Regions from separate parts of the Priestia sp. SIMBA_032 genome, predicted to be linked through region 1. Evidence: riboswitches for the same ligand, from Rfam matches in the RefSeq annotation. Region 1 holds a riboswitch; each other region holds the start of a gene.

Region 1 (4,525 bases):
CTAAACAAGAACACAGCAAAAGTCAACAAAAAAAACTTATACGATTAATGTGACTTAAAATAAGGGAAATATACCTTCTATACACGGTTTGTCATAAGGATACAGAAAGATTTTAAAATTTGGATTAAGTGGATTTTTAAGGGATATTTGAGGAGTAAAAAGGAAGTTTCATGCGACGATTTTCTCTTTCATTTTTTCATGACTTTTGGTGCAATAAACATATAGTTAAATGTTAAGGTAGAAATAAATTCCTTATGGTACACTTAAAGAAGAATTTATGAAACGGAGCGATATGATGAAAGCCATAAACTTAATCTCAATTGCCTTTGGTGCTATCGCTGGTACATATGCACGTTATTTGCTTAATCTTTCCTTATTATATACGGGCTGTCCAATAGGAACGGTAATTGAAAACCTATTAGGAAGCTTCATACTAGGCCTATTAACAGGATTTTTTGCATGGAAAAAGCCAAAAGAATGGATAAAGCTTGGACTAGGAGTGGGCGTGTGCGGCGGTTTTACAACGTATTCAACGTTTGCAGGAGACGTCATTTCTCTCACTCAGCACCATTTATTTGGAGGAGCCATTTATGCCATTGTCTCTTTAGTAGGTGGAATACTTCTTGCTTTAGCAGGCTATCTATGCGGTGAAGCGGCAGGGAAAAATTTAGTGAAAGTACATGAGGTGAAGTAAATGAGCATAGTGAGCTTGGCGCTTGGCGGGGCGGCTGGAGGAATATGCCGTTATCTTTTGGGTTTAAAAGTTACAAAAATAGTTTCAAACCCTCCTTTTCCAGTATCAATGCTGTTTGTAAACTTGCTCGGTGCGTTTGGGCTTGGTCTTTTTTACGGTAGTTATTATGGAAAGATTCCGAGTCATGCTTATGATGATTCAATATTTTTAATGATTGGCATTGGGTTTTTTGGTGCCTTTACCACTTTTTCAACGTTTAGTGTGGAAACCGTGCAGTTAATTCGAGAAAAATCTTATAGAAAAATGTTGGCGTACGTGGGGATTTCAGCATTTGGAACAGTTGGTTTATTTACAGTCGGTTTACTGGCAGGAACGTTTTTATTTAAGTAAAGAGAACGTTTCTAGTAGGGAAAAACAAAAAGACGGAGAAGTAGAGAATGGATAGAAAAGCAGAAGTTTGGAAATACATTTTGTTGATTGTAGCTGTTGCAGGTCAGATCATCGGTTTTTTATTTTTATTTATAAATGTTGTGGCGGCATTTATTTTTTACGGTTTTTATATTCTAACTTTTATTATGTTACTCCTGCTGTTTATATGGGATCGGAAAAAGGAAAAAGACAAAGAAGAATTTGACGACTATACCGATTACTAACCATGTAAAAAGCATAATAATGCGGTGCGCCGGGTCTCTTAGAAAGATACATCTATAAAAGGAAGAGAGCCGTAAGCGTATAAAGAGATATTGTATTTACATCTAGTTGTGTTATAATTTTAAGTGCGAAAACAAAATTAATAAATAGCAATCACTAGGGGCGCTTTCTGAAGCTGAGACGAATGTATTTCGGACCCTTTGAACCTGATCTGGTTTGGACCAGCGTAGGGAAGTGGCGATCATGTTTACATAACGATGCATGCTAACCACTCTACGTTGTAGAGTGGTTTTTTGTATGCAATAAAGCCCTCTGCACAAGATGAAGTGATTGAAATTTCTCTTTATCTCTGAATGGAAAGGTTTCGATCATGTGGATATTCCTAAATTTCATGTCATTACAACAGATAAGCAGTCAATCGAAGAGCTTCAAAAAATTTTAACGGCTATCGCGCCTTTTGCGGGTGCCATTCATATTAGAGAAAAAGAGAAAACGGCAAAGCAGATTCAATGTTTACTAGAAAGCCTGCCATTTTGTCGCTCTAAAATTATTGTGAATGACCGAGTTGATGTAGCGCATGCTTTAAAAGCAAAAGGCGTACAGCTTGCCTATCATAGTTTAGACGTTTCGTTTGTTATAGACGCATTTCCTTCTCTTATTGTCGGAAAGTCAGTTCACTCTGTGGAAGAGGCTTTAGAAGCTGAAAAAGATGGTGCTCACTACATTCTATACGGACATATTTATTCAACACATTCAAAAAAAGGATTAAAAAGTCGAGGGGTAGCAGCACTAAAAGAAGTAGTAGACGCTGTGCAGATACCGGTTATTGCCATTGGAGGAATTACACCTGTAAATGCCAAAGAGGTACTTCAAACAGGAGCACACGGTATAGCTGTGATGTCTGGTGTTATGCTTGCGCAAGATCCCCTCAAAGCGATTAAACAATATTCTCATATATGGACATCTGGAGGTGGAGAAAATGAAGCAGCATTATGATGTACTGTTAATCGGAGGAGGTATAATCAGCTCTTCTATCGCTTATCATTTGTCAAAACAAGGAGCGTCAGTAGCTATTCTTGAGCGTAATCAAATTGGTTGTGAAGCTTCAAGTGCAGCCGCTGGTATTCTAGGTGCTCAAGCTGAAATTGATGAAGAAGGTCCTCTTTTAGACCTTGCTATTAAGAGCAGAAGCATGTTTCCTGAGCTGGTGAAGGAACTAAAAGAAAAAACGGCCATCGACGTAGAGCTCATTCAAAAAGGCTTATTAAAAGTCGCTGTAACAGAAGAAGATGCACACGTATTAAAGAAAAAAGCCGCTCAGCACCACCGGTGGGATGAACATGTAAGATGGATCGATGTAAAAGAAGCGCGTTTGTTAGAACCCGGGCTCTCTCCAGACATATACGGAGCCATTACAATACCGGGAGACGGCCAGCTAGCTCCGGCTAAGTTAACGCAAGCTCTTGCTCATGGAGCCTTGTATCACGGAGCAGATGTATTCGAATACTGTGACGTTCATTCTCTTATTATGGAAAGTGAAACAGTAAAAGGTGTACAGACGTCCAAAGGCTCTTTTTATGGAGGAAAAGTAGTTATTGCAGCAGGCTCATGGGCTAAACGCTTTATTTCTTCTGAACATTTGGGTCACGTGTTTCCCGTAAAAGGGGAGTGTATTGCTCTTCAAAGTCATAAGCCGCTGCTTTCTAAAACGATTTTTTTAGATGAAGGTTTTTACTTAGTGCCTAAGACTGGCGGAAGGATCGTAATTGGGGCAACTAAGCTACAGCACGATTTTACTAAGACCGTTTCTGCACAAGGTATTCAATTTTTGCTAAATAAAGCTTCTGCGCTTCTGCCGGCTATTAAAGAAGCCACATTTGAAAAAGCATGGGCTGGTCTTCGTCCACAAACAAATGATGGCTGGCCTTATTTAGGAGAGCATCCTGAAATAGCCAATCTACACATGGCGTTTGGCCACTACCGAAACGGTATTTTATTAAGTGCTGCAACTGGAAAAGTTATGGCTGATGCTTTGTTAGGGGAAAAGCCGAATCATTCATTTTTTACATCATTTCAGCTAACGAGAGCAATGGAGGGAGTTCATTGAATCTAATTATTAATGGTAAGACCGTCACTGTCGGAGATGAAATTGAAACGGTCGAGCACTTGCTGCAGGCTCAGAGTCTGCATGAGCGAGTTGTAATTGTTGAATTAAACAAGAACATTTTGCAAAAAGAAGAACATAGCGATGCATGCTTAAAAGATGGAGATACATTAGAAGTTGTTTCATTTGTTGGAGGAGGATGAAGAGTATGTTAAAAATTGGACAATATACATTTAATTCACGTTTATTATTAGGAACAGGCAAATTTCCGGACTTTACGACTCAGCGTCAAGCGGTAGAAGAGTCGGAAACAGAAATTTTAACATTTGCGGTTAGACGAATGGATATTTTTGATCAAAATCAGCCTAATTTATTAGAAGCACTTGATGTGAAGCGTTTCACTCTTTTACCTAACACTGCTGGAGCAAAAAATGCAGAAGAGGCCGTACGTATTGCTAAATTAGCAAAGGCTTCTGGACTTTGTGACATGGTAAAAGTGGAAGTGATTGGATGTAATAAAACGCTGCTTCCTGATCCAGTTGAAACATTAAAAGCTAGTGAAGAACTGTTAAAAGAGGGCTTTACCGTTTTACCTTACACATCAGATGATGTTTTACTTGCGCGTCGTTTAGAGGAGTTAGGCGTACATGCCATTATGCCAGGAGCTTCGCCTATCGGTTCAGGTCAAGGTATTATTAATCCGTTGAACATGCGTTTTATCATTGAACAATCAACTGTTCCAGTAATTGTAGATGCAGGTATTGGAACGGCTTCAGACGCAGCTCAAGCTATGGAGCTAGGAGCAGATGGTGTGCTATTAAATACAGCTGTTTCAGGAGCAAAAGATCCTGTGAAAATGGCTCGTGCTATGAAGCTAGCGATTGAAGCAGGACGAGCAGCATTTGAAGCAGGACGTATTGAAAAGAAACAATATGCAACGGCAAGCAGTCCAACAGAAGGGATGAGTATCGGTTGATTAATCGTTATTCCCGCCAAGAATTGTTTCAACCTATTGGAAAAGGCGGACAGCAGCAAATTCAAGAAAAGCATGTTCTCATTGTAGGAGCAGGTGCTCT
Region 2 (4,525 bases), on a different contig from region 1:
ATCCGTCTGATGTGGGACAGCGGAAATATAATGCTCACTCTGACAAATATACTGGGGAATATCGTGATGTTTGCGCCGCTTGGAATGTTTATTCCTTTGTTTATGAAGTGGTTTGACGGTTTTATTCAAGTGTTTACGACGGGTTTCTTAATCAGTTTTCTGATTGAAATTTTACAGTACAAGCTAACGGAACGAGTATTTGATATTGATGATATCTTTTTGAATACGCTAGGTACATTTATAGGCTGGGTTATTATTAAAATACTATATTGGATTAAGGACATGCTAAAAGCACGTTTTAAAAAAAGATGAAATTGAGAGACGTAATGAAATCTATCCAATCTAAAAACGAACAAATGGGGTAAAAGAGCTAGCATAGATAGCTTGTTAAATTGCGGTTGCTACATGCATGAAATCTACGTTCACCCTACCAATGAAAAAATCCGAGCGAGCTGGATTCTTAATCAAGAATTCAACTCGTTCGGATTTTTCTTCAACTAAAATACTTTTGGCTCAGCCTCTGCTTCTTGTTGATAGAAACACTTAATGCAGCGTCTTACGGAAGAATGTGAGGATTCAACGATAATGTGCTGACAATTTTGCTGAACAAATAATAACTTTCTTTCAAGCTGATTAATTTGTTCTTTAAGCTGTGCTACTTCATTATTGATAGATATTTGAACCACTGTTAACAAACTCTTGAGCTTTTTCTTTCATGCCTTCTTTTCTTACTTCGTTTACATCTTTTTCATTTTCTTGAGCCATGTTACGAATATCCTGAGAAATACGCATTGAACAGAACTTAGGTCCACACATTGAACAGAAATGAGCTGTTTTAGCACCTTCAGCAGGAAGTGTTTCATCGTGATATTCCTTTGCGCGCTCTGGATCTAGTGACAGGTTAAATTGATCATTCCATCTAAATTCAAATCTTGCTTTAGACAGCGCATTATCGCGTTTTTGTGCTCCTGGATGGCCTTTTGCTAGGTCAGCGGCATGCGCAGCAATTTTATAGGTGATAACCCCTTCTCGAACGTCTTCTTTATTCGGCAGACCTAAATGTTCTTTTGGCGTTACGTAGCAAAGCATAGCTGTCCCAAACCAGCCAATCATTGCAGCACCAATACCCGATGTAATATGGTCATAGCCTGGAGCGATGTCGGTTGTAAGCGGTCCAAGAGTATAGAAGGGAGCTTCCTGGCATATTTCCATTTGTTTATCTACGTTTTCTTTGATGAGGTGCATAGGGACATGTCCAGGACCTTCAATCATAACTTGAACATCGTGTTTCCAAGCAATTTTAGTTAATTCACCAAGCGTTTCTAATTCACCGAACTGTGCCTCATCATTAGCATCTGCAATGGAACCAGGACGTAGCCCATCGCCAAGCGAAATAGAAATATCATATGCTTTACAGATTTCACAGATTTCTTCAAAGCGAGTATATAAAAAATTCTCTTCATGATGAGCTAAACACCACTGCGCCAAGATGGATCCTCCGCGTGAAACAATACCTGTCGTACGTTTCGCTGTCAGAGGAATATAGCGTAAAAGAACACCTGCGTGAATAGTAAAGTAATCAACACCTTGTTCTGCTTGTTCAATTAATGTATCGCGGTATGCTTCCCACGTTAGATCTTCTGCTACACCTTTTACTTTTTCAAGCGCTTGGTAAATAGGAACGGTTCCTACAGGAACAGGCGAGTTGCGGATAATCCATTCGCGTGTTGTGTGGATATCCTTTCCTGTTGATAAATCCATAATTGTATCGGCTCCCCAGCGCGTTGCCCATGTCATTTTTTCTACTTCATCTTCAATAGCTGAACGAATAGCTGAATTTCCGATATTAGCATTAATTTTCACATGGAATTTGCGGCCGATAATCATCGGTTCGCTTTCAGGGTGATTGATATTATTAGGGATAATCGCACGTCCTCTTGCTACTTCTTCACGCACAACTTCAGGATCCATCTGTTCACGAATAGCGATAAATTCCATTTCGGGCGTGATGACTCCTTTTTTCGCATAGTGCATTTGCGTTACATTTTGATTTTTTTTCGCGCGCAAAGGTAAACGATTAGTGATAAAGCGCTCGTACTGATCTCTTGGATCACCATCATAATAACCGTTATCCTGTGGCTGAATCGTACGGCCTTGATATGTTTCTACATCGTTTCGTTCTGCAATCCACTTTTCGCGCAGAGCTGGTAGTCCTTTTTGTAAATTAATTTCATAAGAGGGATCTGTATAAACACCGCTTGTGTCGTATACACGTACGGGACTATTTTCTTCTTCACCAAAAGACCCTGTAGTAGGAGACTGATGAATTTCACGCATAGGCACTTTAAGGTCTTTTCTGGATCCTTGGACATATACTTTGTGACTGTTTGGAAAAGGCTTTTTCATAGAAACTGATACATTTTGTTTTGACATTACATATTCCTCCGGTTTCGCATAAAGTGTAGCTATACCGAACCATAAAAAAATCGGGTTCTGTGATAGACAGAACCCGATGGAATAGGCGAAAAAAGAATAAACATATACTATTCTTTTCAAGACTACTTCCCTCCGCTGGTATAACCCAAATCAGGTTCAAAGGGTTAAAGAGTTTTATTGCACTCTTCTCTCAGTCTGAGCTATCAGACACCCCTAGTAGAAATAACATTCAAATTATTCGATTTACGGCTTAAGTTTACCATCATTCGGTAAAAAATCAACCCTTAAATAAAAAAAGCTAGACAATTAGCGTTGTCTAGCAGCATCGATTGCAATCACAATAGCTGTAATAATATGCATGATAAATCCTAAAAATGGAATCCAAGCAACCAGTGAGGTAACAATTCCTAGTATGTTTCCATAAGCAGATAACCCTCGTCTATTAGCTAAAATGAGTGTGATAGCATGAAGAATAAATCCAATAAAAAGAGGAGTATAGCTAAAGCCCATAACAATCCCCGCGCCAATTAAAGGAATTCCCAGCAAGGCTTCATACCCAGCAGTGACCCATTTCATTGTACGTACATTTCCATTCATAGTAAAAAGCCTCCTAAAAAAGATACTACTATATACGAGAAAAGAGAGAGAAAAGTTTCAAATTACTTAGGGGATATGTCGTATAAGCCAGCACTAGTTGATTAAAATGATAGATGACAGTAAAGGGAGATGGGAAAAACATAATGATTTAGTCATTTTTTCACACTAAAGAAAAATAGTCTAGATGATTCATTTTTAGCTAAAGGCCAGGAATTTATACCGAACATAGTGACTGCTTTTTAAAACAAATAAAAGCTGATATCGTGTTTTTTGGTTGTAGCACGTAAGCTTTTTATTACAAATTATTAAAGATTCTTATCTTTTTGCAAATACACATTGTATTTCATAGTTTTAACAATTATGATAAAAAAGCAAGTGTCAAAATAGGAAAATAGTTGAGCATGTAAAACGAAGCGGTAAGCTTATTAATTTGAAAGAAAGGCAAGGTACATAGCTTTATGTGGGAAATTATTGTAGCAATCATTTTAGGGATTGTAGAAGGTTTAACAGAGTTTGCTCCTGTTTCGTCAACTGGGCATATGATTATTGTGGATGACCTGTGGTTAAATTCAAAAGAATTATTTTCATCTCCAGTAGCTAATACATTTAAAATTGTTATTCAGCTAGGGTCAATCTTAGCAGTAGTTGTTATTTTTAAAGATCGTTTTATTAATTTATTAGGATTAGGAAAAAAACCAGCTGCTCCAATTGGACCGACAAATCGCTTGAATTTAATGCAGGTAATTGTTGGTTTGTTACCCGCGGGAGTGTTAGGACTTTTGTTTGATGATTACATTGATGAACATTTGTTTTCTTTAAATACGGTGCTAATTGGCTTAGTGTTCGGAGCTGTATTAATGATTCTAGCAGATTTGTTTGGACCTAAACGTCCGCGTGTAGAGACGGTGGACCAAATGTCTTATGGACAAGCACTGGGTATAGGATTGTTTCAATGTATTGCTCTTTGGCCAGGTTTTTCTCGTTCAGGCTCAACGATTTCAGGAGGGGTTCTTCTTGGAATGAGCCATAAGGCAGCCGCAGATTTTACATTTATTATGGCAGTGCCAATCATGGCAGGAGCAAGTGGACTTTCATTGGTTAAAAACTGGCAGTATTTCACATCAGATGCACTACCGTTTTTTATTGCCGGTTTTATCAGCGCCTTTATTTTTGCGCTTATATCGATTCGATTTTTCTTAAAATTAATCAATCGCATTAAATTAGTTCCGTTTGCCATTTATCGAATTGTCTTAGCGGCTATTCTATATTTTGTATTTTTATAAAATAAATACGCATGTTTTTTAGTCATTTAAAATTCTAATAAAGACTTAAAAAGCAAGAAAAAGCTATTGCAACATTGCAATAGCTTTTTTGCATAAATATATATTATTGTCTTTTGAAAGCGTTTTATAAACATGGGTATTGACAAAACGTGTCGAAAAATAGTAAATTAATATTTGTGCAGTATAAAGTTAAGTAAAAGTAAGACTTC
Region 3 (4,525 bases), on a different contig from region 1:
AAATGAAGTATTAGAAGGAAATCGTGTAGGAACATTAGCCACAGTTGTAAGCAACAAACCCCACTCTCGCTATATGACATTTTTCAGCGATGAAGATGGTATCGCTCTTTACACACCAACAAATATCAATACACATAAGGCAGAAGAAATCGAAGCCAATCCGAACGTACACGTACTATTGGGCTACAGCGGCGAAGGATATGGCGATCAATACTTAGAATTATCTGGGACAGCTGTTCTTCGTACTGGTGATCAATTAAAAGAACGTATATGGAACGATCACATGAAAGAATGGTTTGACGGTCCAAATGACCCTGAGTATGTTGTTCTGGAAATTACGCCAAACGAAATTCGCTTTATGAATGAAGGCGAAGAAACTCCTCAAACTGTTCAGCTATAATAAAAAAAGCGCACACTGTGCGCTTTTTTTTATTTTCCTACCGCTTCTTTCAATTGAGCTGCTTTTTCTTTTGGAGACGCTGCTAAGCTAATCGCGGTAATAATAGAAACGCCATCTGCACCTGCTTCTACTACTTGTTTGGCATTTTCAGGCGTGATGCCACCGATTCCTACAATTGGAAAGTCAATATTCTGGTTTCGCACTTCTTCAATTAATTTTGTACCTTGCACTGCTTTTGCGTCTTTTTTTGTAGAAGTAGGAAAAACCGGTCCCATTCCTACATAATCCGCCCCGTCTTTTATCGCTTGCTGCAGCTCTTGTATATTATGAACAGAGACCCCCACAATTCCTTTTCCTATTTTTTCTCGAACAATATGAGCTTTTTCATCTTCTTGTCCAATATGAACGCCATCTGCTTGTAAACGAATCGCTAAGTCAAGATCATCATTCACAACAAAAGGAACGTTGTGCTGCTGACAAATTTGCTGAAGTTCCTTCGCCAGCTGATATTTCGCTTCTCCTGTTAGGGCACCTTCGCCTTTTTCACGAAATTGAAACACGGTAACGCCGCCTTCAATTGCTTCTTTCAACACTTCTTTCGGATCTTTTGTACAGTTATTGCTGCCCATTATAAAATAAACTTGCAGCAGCTTTTTGATTTCTTCGTTTGTCATTTTCCGGCTCCTTTTAACGTTGATGTACTCTTGCATATGATTCAATATCCTGCCCAGATAAAAGATGAAGCTGATTTAACAGCTCAATTTGAAAGCTCCCCGGCCCTTCTTCACTTTTTTTCGCTGCGGCGATTTCACCTGCCACTCCGTAAAAACTTAAAGCAGCAACGCTTGCCTCGACATATTCTTTTTCTACAGCAGCGAAAGCTCCTATAATTGATGTTAACAGACATCCAGTACCCGTCACTTTCGTAAATAACGGGTGGCCGTTGTCTACTGTATACGTTGTGTTTCCATCCGTGATTACATCTTGTTTACCCGTAATAACAATCACTGTATCTAATTTGTTCGCTGCTTTCTCAGCAAGTTCAATGACGTCTCCTTGCCCTTCTAATGAATCAACGCCTTTAATGAGCCATGACTCGCCTACTACGTTCGCAACTTCAGCAGCGTTACCGCGAATCACGGCAATATTTAATTCTTCTACAAGCTGACGTGCTACTTCTGTACGAAAAGGTGTCGCTCCCGCTCCTACAGGATCGAAAATAATCGGCACGCCGTTTTCATTTGCTGATTTTCCTGCTATTCTCATCGCTTCTACTTCTTGAGCCGTCAGTGTACCCATATTTAAGACAAGCGCTCCGGCGATTCGAGCCATGTCAGCCACTTCTTCCTTCGCATACGCCATAACAGGTGACGCTCCTAGAGCAAGCAGTCCATTTGCTGTAAAATTGGTTACCACAACATTCGTAATATTATGAACAAGCGGACTTGTATCTCTTACTTTTTCTAATTGAGCTGAAATTTTACTAATATCCATGTTCTCTCACTCTTTTCATTTAGTTTTAACACTGCAAAAAAAGACAAAAAAGCACTTTGCGCATGCAAGGTGCTTTGGTATGTACTCACATTCCCTGCGCTGGCATTATCCAACAGGTTCAAATGGTCAACAGGCGCCCCTGTACTCTCAGCCTGCCCCGCGCAAGCTCCCATACTATTCTTGTTACGTTTAAAGTTTACTATTAACTTTTTTTATTTGCAACCATTTCACTGTTTTGCCGATAAAATAAAGCTTCACTATAGGCTGAGTGGTATTGTAAATCTTATAGCTTTACTAAAAGCAGCAGTAAAAGATCTCCAGTAAGCTACTGGAGGTCTTCTATCCCTTAAAAATTCTATCATTTTTTCCTTTTCGTTATTTCTCTTGAATCGCTTGATTTCTCACAGCTGCTTTTCGGTCCTTCCCTGCTCTTAAAGATAAAAGAAAACAAAGCAGCAGTACAAGTGCAGCTGATACGTACGGATAATTAATGTTTATATCAAAGAGAAAGCCTGCTACAACGGGTCCCATAATATTCCCCAGACTTGTATAAGCAGAGTTTAGTCCGGCTACATACCCTTGGTCGTCTTGTGCCATCATCGACATTTGCGTGCTGATTGCCGGACGTAAAATATCTGTTGCTAAAAAGACGATAAATGTCACAACAATAATAAGCCAGTACGTGTGCACAAATAGCGTAAGTAAAATAAAAAGTCCCGTCATCATCAAGCAAAACGAAATCACTCTTTTTTCACCAAACTTATTTAAAATCCAGCCAAAAATCGTAACCTGCACTACAGCCCCTGCAATAGAGCCAAACGTAATAACAAACGCAATATCTTTTGGCGTAAAGCTAAATTTATGATCCACAAATAGTGAAAAGATCGTTTCATAATTGGATAATCCAAACGATGTCACAAAAACGATAATTAAACTTAAAAAATAAGGTTCTTTATAGGAATTCATAAGCTGCAGCAGCAGCCGATCTTCTTTTGGATTCTCATTATTTGAAACAGCATGATTTTGTACAGGACGAGACTCTGGCAAAACAAAAAGCGTAATCACTGCAGCCAAGCCTCCTGCTACTGCGGCCATATAAAACGGTACGCGCATACCGTATTCAGCTAAAAAGCCTCCGATACCGGGCCCGATAATAAATCCTGTTGTAATCGCCGCCGTCACATAGCCCATTCCTTTAGCGCGTTCTTTAGCAGACGTCACGTCCGCTGTATAGGCCATAACAGCAGGCATAATAAGCGCGGCCCCGACCCCGCCTAGCATTCTGGATACAAATAATAAAAGAGGTATACTCACTGAACCAAAGAACCATTCAGACAAGGCAAAAACAATCATTCCCGCTACAATAATTTTCTTTCTTCCTAATGAATCTGATAACCGCCCCGCTAAAGGTGAAAACAGAAATTGAGTTAGTGAAAACACCGCTACTAAAAGCCCCATCACGCTGCCGTTGATATGAAGCTCCGTCATATATGTTGGCATAATTGGAATAACGAGACCGATTCCCGTAAAGATAATAAAGATATTTAGCATGAGCAGCAAAATCGCCGCTCGATTTCTTAACAATAATGACATATAAACCTCCTGGTTACAAAAATACTGAACGTTCGGTCTATAAAAACACAAAATAATGAGGGATTACTCATTACCGCAATAAGCATCCCCGATTATTTAAGAAGACCTTGCTATAATTCCGTTTAAAAATACATCGATTGCGGAACGGTAAAGCTGCAGGGCATTTTCCGTACTCATTTTTCGAGACATGCGGCTCATTCCAACAAACAGCCCTTCTAAAACCACTGCAAGCTGCTCTGCATTTTTATGAGAAAACTCGCCTTCATCGATGCCTTGTTGCAAAAGTTCGCGGTTAAACTCCACGTGTCGTTTCACCATCTCATCAATTCGCTCTTCGATGTCGCTGCCCTTTTCTTCGTTGTTAAAAAACTCATCGGCAGCTTTCGTAAGAGGATGATTCAAATCATCTAAAATGATTTGCTCCGCTATTCCAAAAAGCTTATCTCTTGTTGTTTTGTAAAGAGACTCTCTTTCTCTCCAGTTTCGTTCCCACTCAAGATCCCATTCGTCTATTAAATAAAGAAAAAGCCCTTCTTTACTTTTAAAGTGATAATAAATATTCCCTTTACTGCTTCCCGTAGCTTCTACAATTTCCTCAATAGATGTAGCTTTATAGCCTTTTTGAGAAAACAATGCCTTAGCGGCATCTGCCACTTTTCTTTTGGTTTGTTCACTTTGAAGCTTTTTTTTATTCAAGCTATTTCCACCGCCCCGTACATTAATTATTTATACTGAACATTCGTTTTGTATTATCTGACACCTATACTACATAGGAAAAACCTTTTTGTCTAGTGAGAAAACCTAGTTTATACCTTTTTATATGAATCATGACCAAAACAAAGCCTTTTAAAAAAGCTTTGCCTAAAAAGCTTACTTGCTAACAGGATAAATGACAGCTGCTTGTCCCTACTGTTTGCATACAAATACAAAAATCATCTGCGCCTTCTTTCCCGTCTTTTAATCATTCAATTTCTTTGTCATAAATACACTGTATGGATCTTCTTTGTAGGTGGAAAACGGGTCGCACTCGTAAAATCC
Region 4 (4,525 bases), on a different contig from region 1:
TATGCCCGGGTCCAACTAAAACTGGTTTTAGCGACCGAGCCCAGCTAAGCAACTCCAAGCTTTTTCAAAGCGGTGCAATGGATGTAGAAACAGTAACGAAAGTTGGCTATAAAAAATTTATGAAAGGGCAGACGGTTATCGTACCAGGGGTACAGTTTCGTCTTGCTACGTTCATCCCGCGCTTCGTGCCAAGAAAGTGGCTTACATCCGTTGTCCGAAGAACACAAGAAATTAAATAAAGGAGAATATACATGAGTGAAAAAGCAGTCGAGTTATTTCGTGCCAGCATTCCTATTTTTCAGGCTCTAAGTGATTCAGCAAGACAAGATATTATTTTGCTGCTCGCCGAAAAAGAGCCTTTAACCGTTAATGAAATTGCAAATGAGTCTACGCTATCAAGACCAGCAATTTCTCATCATTTGAAAATTTTACGCGATCAAAAGCTTGTGCAAATTGAGCAAAAAGGAACGCAGAGATATTATTCATTAGCTTTAAGTGAGGCAGTTGAGCTATTAAAAAGCTTGCTTGCTACAGTTGAAGCCGAATGTTTATAGGGAGATGAAAGAGATGAACCACGAGCGATTCTATATCACAGATGAAACGGTCATTGAACATATGGTCTCTACACAAAAGCAGTATTTCTATGCGCAACAAACAAAGAGTATCAACAGCCGTATTCAAGCGCTGAATAAGCTAAGAGACGCAGTCAAACAAAACGAGCAGAGAATTATGGATGCTTTAAAACAAGATTTAAATAAATCTGAAGTAGAGGCCTACACGTCGGAAATTGGGATTTTACTAGAGGAAATTCGATTTACGCTTAAGCATTTAGCAAAATGGATGAAGCCTAAAAAAGTAAAAACTGCTTTAACACACGTGGGCTCTAAAGGAAAAATTGTTCCTGAACCGTATGGAGTCGCGTTAATTATTGCTCCGTGGAACTATCCGTTTCAATTAGCGCTGTCCCCTTTAGTAGGAGCTATTGCCGCTGGGAACACGGCCATTATTAAGCCTTCTGAATTAACGCCTAGCGTATCTCGCGTTATACAAGAATTACTAGCTGAGGCTTTTGATCCAGCATTTGTGACGGTGATTGAAGGAGCTGTAGAAACCACAAGCCTGCTTTTAAAACAGCCGCTTGATTATATTTTTTTTACGGGAAGTGTAAATGTAGGGAAAATTATTATGCAAGAAGCAGGGAAGCAGCTTATTCCCGTCACGCTTGAGCTAGGAGGGAAAAGTCCGTGCATTGTACATGAAGATGCAAACCTAGATCTTGCAGCGAAGCGAATTATGTTTGGTAAAGGAATGAATGCAGGCCAAACGTGTGTTGCTCCTGATTATTTGCTCGTGCATAAAAAGGTAAAAGCGCAGCTGGTAGAGAAACTTCGCGAAGCGATTTATCAATTTTATGGCAGTAATCCGCTCGAAAGCGACCGCTACGGCCGTATTGTCAGTGAGCGCCATTTTACACGGCTAGTTGAGTTTTTAAAAGACGGAAACGCTACAGTTGGAGGCGGGTACAATAAAAGCACGCTTACAATAGAACCTACGGTATTAAGTGAAGTAAGCTGGACATCAGATGTTATGCAAGAAGAAATTTTTGGGCCGATTCTTCCTATGATTGAATACGAAACGCTAGACGAAGTTATTCATAAAGTTCAAGAAAAAGCTAAGCCGCTCGCTCTTTACTTGTTTACAGAAAATGAAGATGTACAAAACGTCATAACGGAGCGTCTTTCATTTGGAGGAGGCTGTATAAATGATACGCTTATGCATATCGCTACGCCATATTTACCCTTTGGCGGAGTAGGAGAAAGCGGTACGGGTCAATATCATGGAAAAGACAGCTTTCAGACATTTTCTCATTTTAAAAGCATGCTGGCTCAAACAACCAAGTTTGATTTTTCATTCCGCTATCCTTCAGAGAAACAAAACTTGAAAATGATTAAAAAATTATTGAAATAAAAAGCCTCCTGATAGGAGGCTTTTTCGTTATTTTGAAAGTGAAAGCTGAGAAAGCGGCCATTTTTCCTGCGTATACGCCATTTCCCAAAATAAATACTCCAGTTCACAGCTTTTGATGAAGTGATCTTTCATACGATTACGTTCTTCTTCAGTCGCTTGTTCGGCAAATTCATCAAGCTTGTTACAAAACCATTGTGTTGTGCTATTCATTTCTTCATTATTATAAAACTGAATCCATTCATAAAAAGGATGAGAAGGAGATGGATTTACTTGTTCTGTAATGCGCTGGCCAATTTCAACGTACGTCCATGGACATGGAAGAAGCACGGCAATGATTTCCGCTAAGCTGCCTGTATGCGCAACGCTTGTCATATGGTTAATGTAGTGGCTGGCCGTTGGTGAAAGAGCCTCAGTGTGGAGGTCTTCGTAGCGTACGCCTGCTACTTCACAAAAATTATTATGGGGGTGTACTTCACTATGTAAAACCGTAGAAATGCCGGCATTAAAGGCTTCCATTTCGGTACGCGTGCGGCATTTTGTTAAAGCAGCGCCGTAAATGCGGACAAATGCTGTTAAGTATTCGTAGTCTTGAGAAACGTAGTGAATAAGCGCTTCTTTTGGCACGTTTCCTTCAGCAATTCCTTTAATAAAAGGGTGGTTAAAAATAGCTTCGTAAATATAGTTTGCTTCTTGTCTTAATTGAGATGAAAATGACATCAAAATCCTCCTTTAATATGAGGAAGTCACAAACAAGCACATAAAGGAAATAAAAAACACTCCGTTTTATAAACGGAGTGGCAAAGGACAGTACAAAACTGAACATTGCCACTTTCCTACGCTGGTATGAGCCAGATCAGGTTCAAAGGGATCAAGAAAACTTGTCTCAGCCGGTGGGCACCCCTAGTGGACTTCCTATTAGTCTATGTTTAACTTACCATATATTCTGAAAAATAGAAAGCGTTACGGAAAATTGTTCTCTAACCGTTTTTATCTCTTAAAGAGGTAGCTTCTTGAAGCTATTTTTAATCATTTTTGTTTAAAAATGCATATTTTTAGGGGAGAAGAGGTATTAATGAAGGGAAGAGCCGTTTTCGTCTCCGGAATATTCCCATATAAATAGAAGAAAGGAGAGAACAAAATGGCAAAATTTCGTTTGTATGCTGTATTAAATGCAGTATGCTTGGCTATTACACTACTTGTGAATTATTTAGCAAATGCCATTCCAATAGGAGGAAAAACAACGGGAGAAGCTTCTGCGCAAGTTCCTACGTTGTTTACACCAGCCGGTTATGCCTTTGCTATCTGGGGCGTTATTTATTTATTATTAACTATTTGGGTTATACGTCAATTTTTTGCAAGAGAAGATCAAAAGGAAATATACGCACGTATCGGCATTTGGTTTTTTCTAAACTGTTTGTTAAATAGTGCGTGGATCTTTATTTTCCAAAACGATTACTATAAGTTATCACTTTTAGTCATACTCTTGATTTTAGGTACATTAATGATTGTGTATTCCGTTATTCAGCATTCTCGGATGACGACATGGTTTATGCGTCTGCCGATTTCTCTTTATCTTGGATGGATTTCTGTTGCAACTATTGTTAATGTGTTTGTCGTATTTCAAGCAAATGGAATACAACGCTTGCTTGGCCTAAACGAGTTAGCATGGACGATTATTATGCTGCTGGTAGGGGCTGCGCTAGGCATTATGTTTACATTAAAAAACCGAGACGCTGTTTATCCGCTTGTTTTTATTTGGGCTTATATTGCTATTGCAGTGAAGCAAAGTGGAAATCAGCTAATTGTCATTACTGTCATCATTTCCGTTGTATTAATAGCAATTGCTATTATTGTGGGGCTGGTTAAACGCTATAGACGTTTTTAAAAAGAAGCTCTAGCTTTTATAAGCTAGAGCTTCTTATGATGCTCTTTTGATTGTAAAAAAGCAGCTGTAAAAGCAATTAAGCTAATTAAAATACCAAAAGGAACAACAATTGGTACGAATGATAAAATAAATGTCATAAGCGTAACCTCCATGTTGCATCGGTGCATAATGAAAAATTCAACTTTTTAAATTGAAGTTCCGCTATTATAGTATGCTAGGCATTATGTTTGGAGCCTATATGTTTAGAAATAAACGAAAAAGGCAAAATACGTTACATATAGGTTATATAGGAGGAGTTAAAATGGAAACATATTTAGTTGCTTACACAGATAAAGATGATATGGAATATAAACAAGTGACATGCGAGAGCTATGAAGATGCAGAGCGTACAGTTCTTCGTTTAGAGAGGGAAGGGCATATGCATATTGAAGAAATATCAAATCAAGAAGCCTATCGTGGAGACGAATCATCGTACAGAGAATGATTTTTGAATAGAAACATCAAACTTAAAATGAAGAAGCAGCTGCTTCTTCATTTTTTCTATTCTATATAGATATCGTTTTATAGAAAAAAGTAAAACGGGAATGATTTTCTTCTGCATTTATGGTACAGTACTAATCAGGTGAGTTTTGAGTTTAGAAGAGGAGAGAGTAACATTATATGAGTAAAGGA

What was found. A riboswitch is a leader RNA that binds a small molecule or an ion and turns the genes downstream of it on or off. The one in region 1 is predicted to bind thiamine pyrophosphate.
Region 2: linked by a shared signal. The riboswitch ahead of thiC (phosphomethylpyrimidine synthase ThiC) and the one ahead of SB717_RS22685 (thiamine phosphate synthase) in region 1 are both predicted to bind thiamine pyrophosphate.
Region 3: linked by a shared signal. The riboswitch ahead of thiM (hydroxyethylthiazole kinase) and the one ahead of SB717_RS22685 (thiamine phosphate synthase) in region 1 are both predicted to bind thiamine pyrophosphate.
Region 4: linked by a shared signal. The riboswitch ahead of tenA (thiaminase II) and the one ahead of SB717_RS22685 (thiamine phosphate synthase) in region 1 are both predicted to bind thiamine pyrophosphate.

Annotation. Positions count from the first base shown of each region.
Region 1 is NZ_JAWRXD010000009.1:60,719-65,243, reverse strand. It holds gene SB717_RS22700 (fluoride efflux transporter FluC) at 278-694, shown strand; gene crcB (fluoride efflux transporter CrcB) at 695-1,084, shown strand; gene SB717_RS22690 (hypothetical protein) at 1,132-1,347, shown strand; TPP riboswitch at 1,494-1,595, shown strand; gene SB717_RS22685 (thiamine phosphate synthase) at 1,718-2,341, shown strand; gene thiO (glycine oxidase ThiO) at 2,325-3,452, shown strand; gene thiS (sulfur carrier protein ThiS) at 3,449-3,652, shown strand; gene SB717_RS22670 (thiazole synthase) at 3,658-4,425, shown strand; gene SB717_RS22665 (thiazole biosynthesis adenylyltransferase ThiF) at 4,422-4,525, shown strand, end outside.
Region 2 is NZ_JAWRXD010000031.1:10,703-15,227, forward strand. It holds gene SB717_RS30930 (VanZ family protein) at 1-312, shown strand, start outside; gene SB717_RS30935 (hypothetical protein) at 498-686, opposite strand; gene thiC (phosphomethylpyrimidine synthase ThiC) at 664-2,433, opposite strand; TPP riboswitch at 2,547-2,661, opposite strand; gene SB717_RS30945 (hypothetical protein) at 2,743-3,033, opposite strand; gene SB717_RS30950 (undecaprenyl-diphosphate phosphatase) at 3,492-4,316, shown strand.
Region 3 is NZ_JAWRXD010000003.1:468,988-473,512, forward strand. It holds gene SB717_RS12555 (pyridoxamine 5'-phosphate oxidase family protein) at 1-400, shown strand, start outside; gene thiE (thiamine phosphate synthase) at 430-1,074, opposite strand; gene thiM (hydroxyethylthiazole kinase) at 1,088-1,894, opposite strand; TPP riboswitch at 1,969-2,077, opposite strand; gene SB717_RS12570 (MFS transporter) at 2,270-3,487, opposite strand; gene SB717_RS12575 (TetR/AcrR family transcriptional regulator) at 3,584-4,183, opposite strand; gene SB717_RS12580 (GNAT family N-acetyltransferase) at 4,445-4,525, opposite strand, start outside.
Region 4 is NZ_JAWRXD010000003.1:484,376-488,900, reverse strand. It holds gene SB717_RS12660 (SDR family NAD(P)-dependent oxidoreductase) at 1-239, shown strand, start outside; gene SB717_RS12655 (ArsR/SmtB family transcription factor) at 252-554, shown strand; gene SB717_RS12650 (aldehyde dehydrogenase) at 568-1,968, shown strand; gene tenA (thiaminase II) at 1,996-2,685, opposite strand; TPP riboswitch at 2,782-2,880, opposite strand; gene SB717_RS12640 (tryptophan-rich sensory protein) at 3,107-3,853, shown strand; gene SB717_RS12635 (hypothetical protein) at 4,155-4,337, shown strand; gene SB717_RS12630 (sodium-dependent transporter) at 4,514-4,525, shown strand, end outside.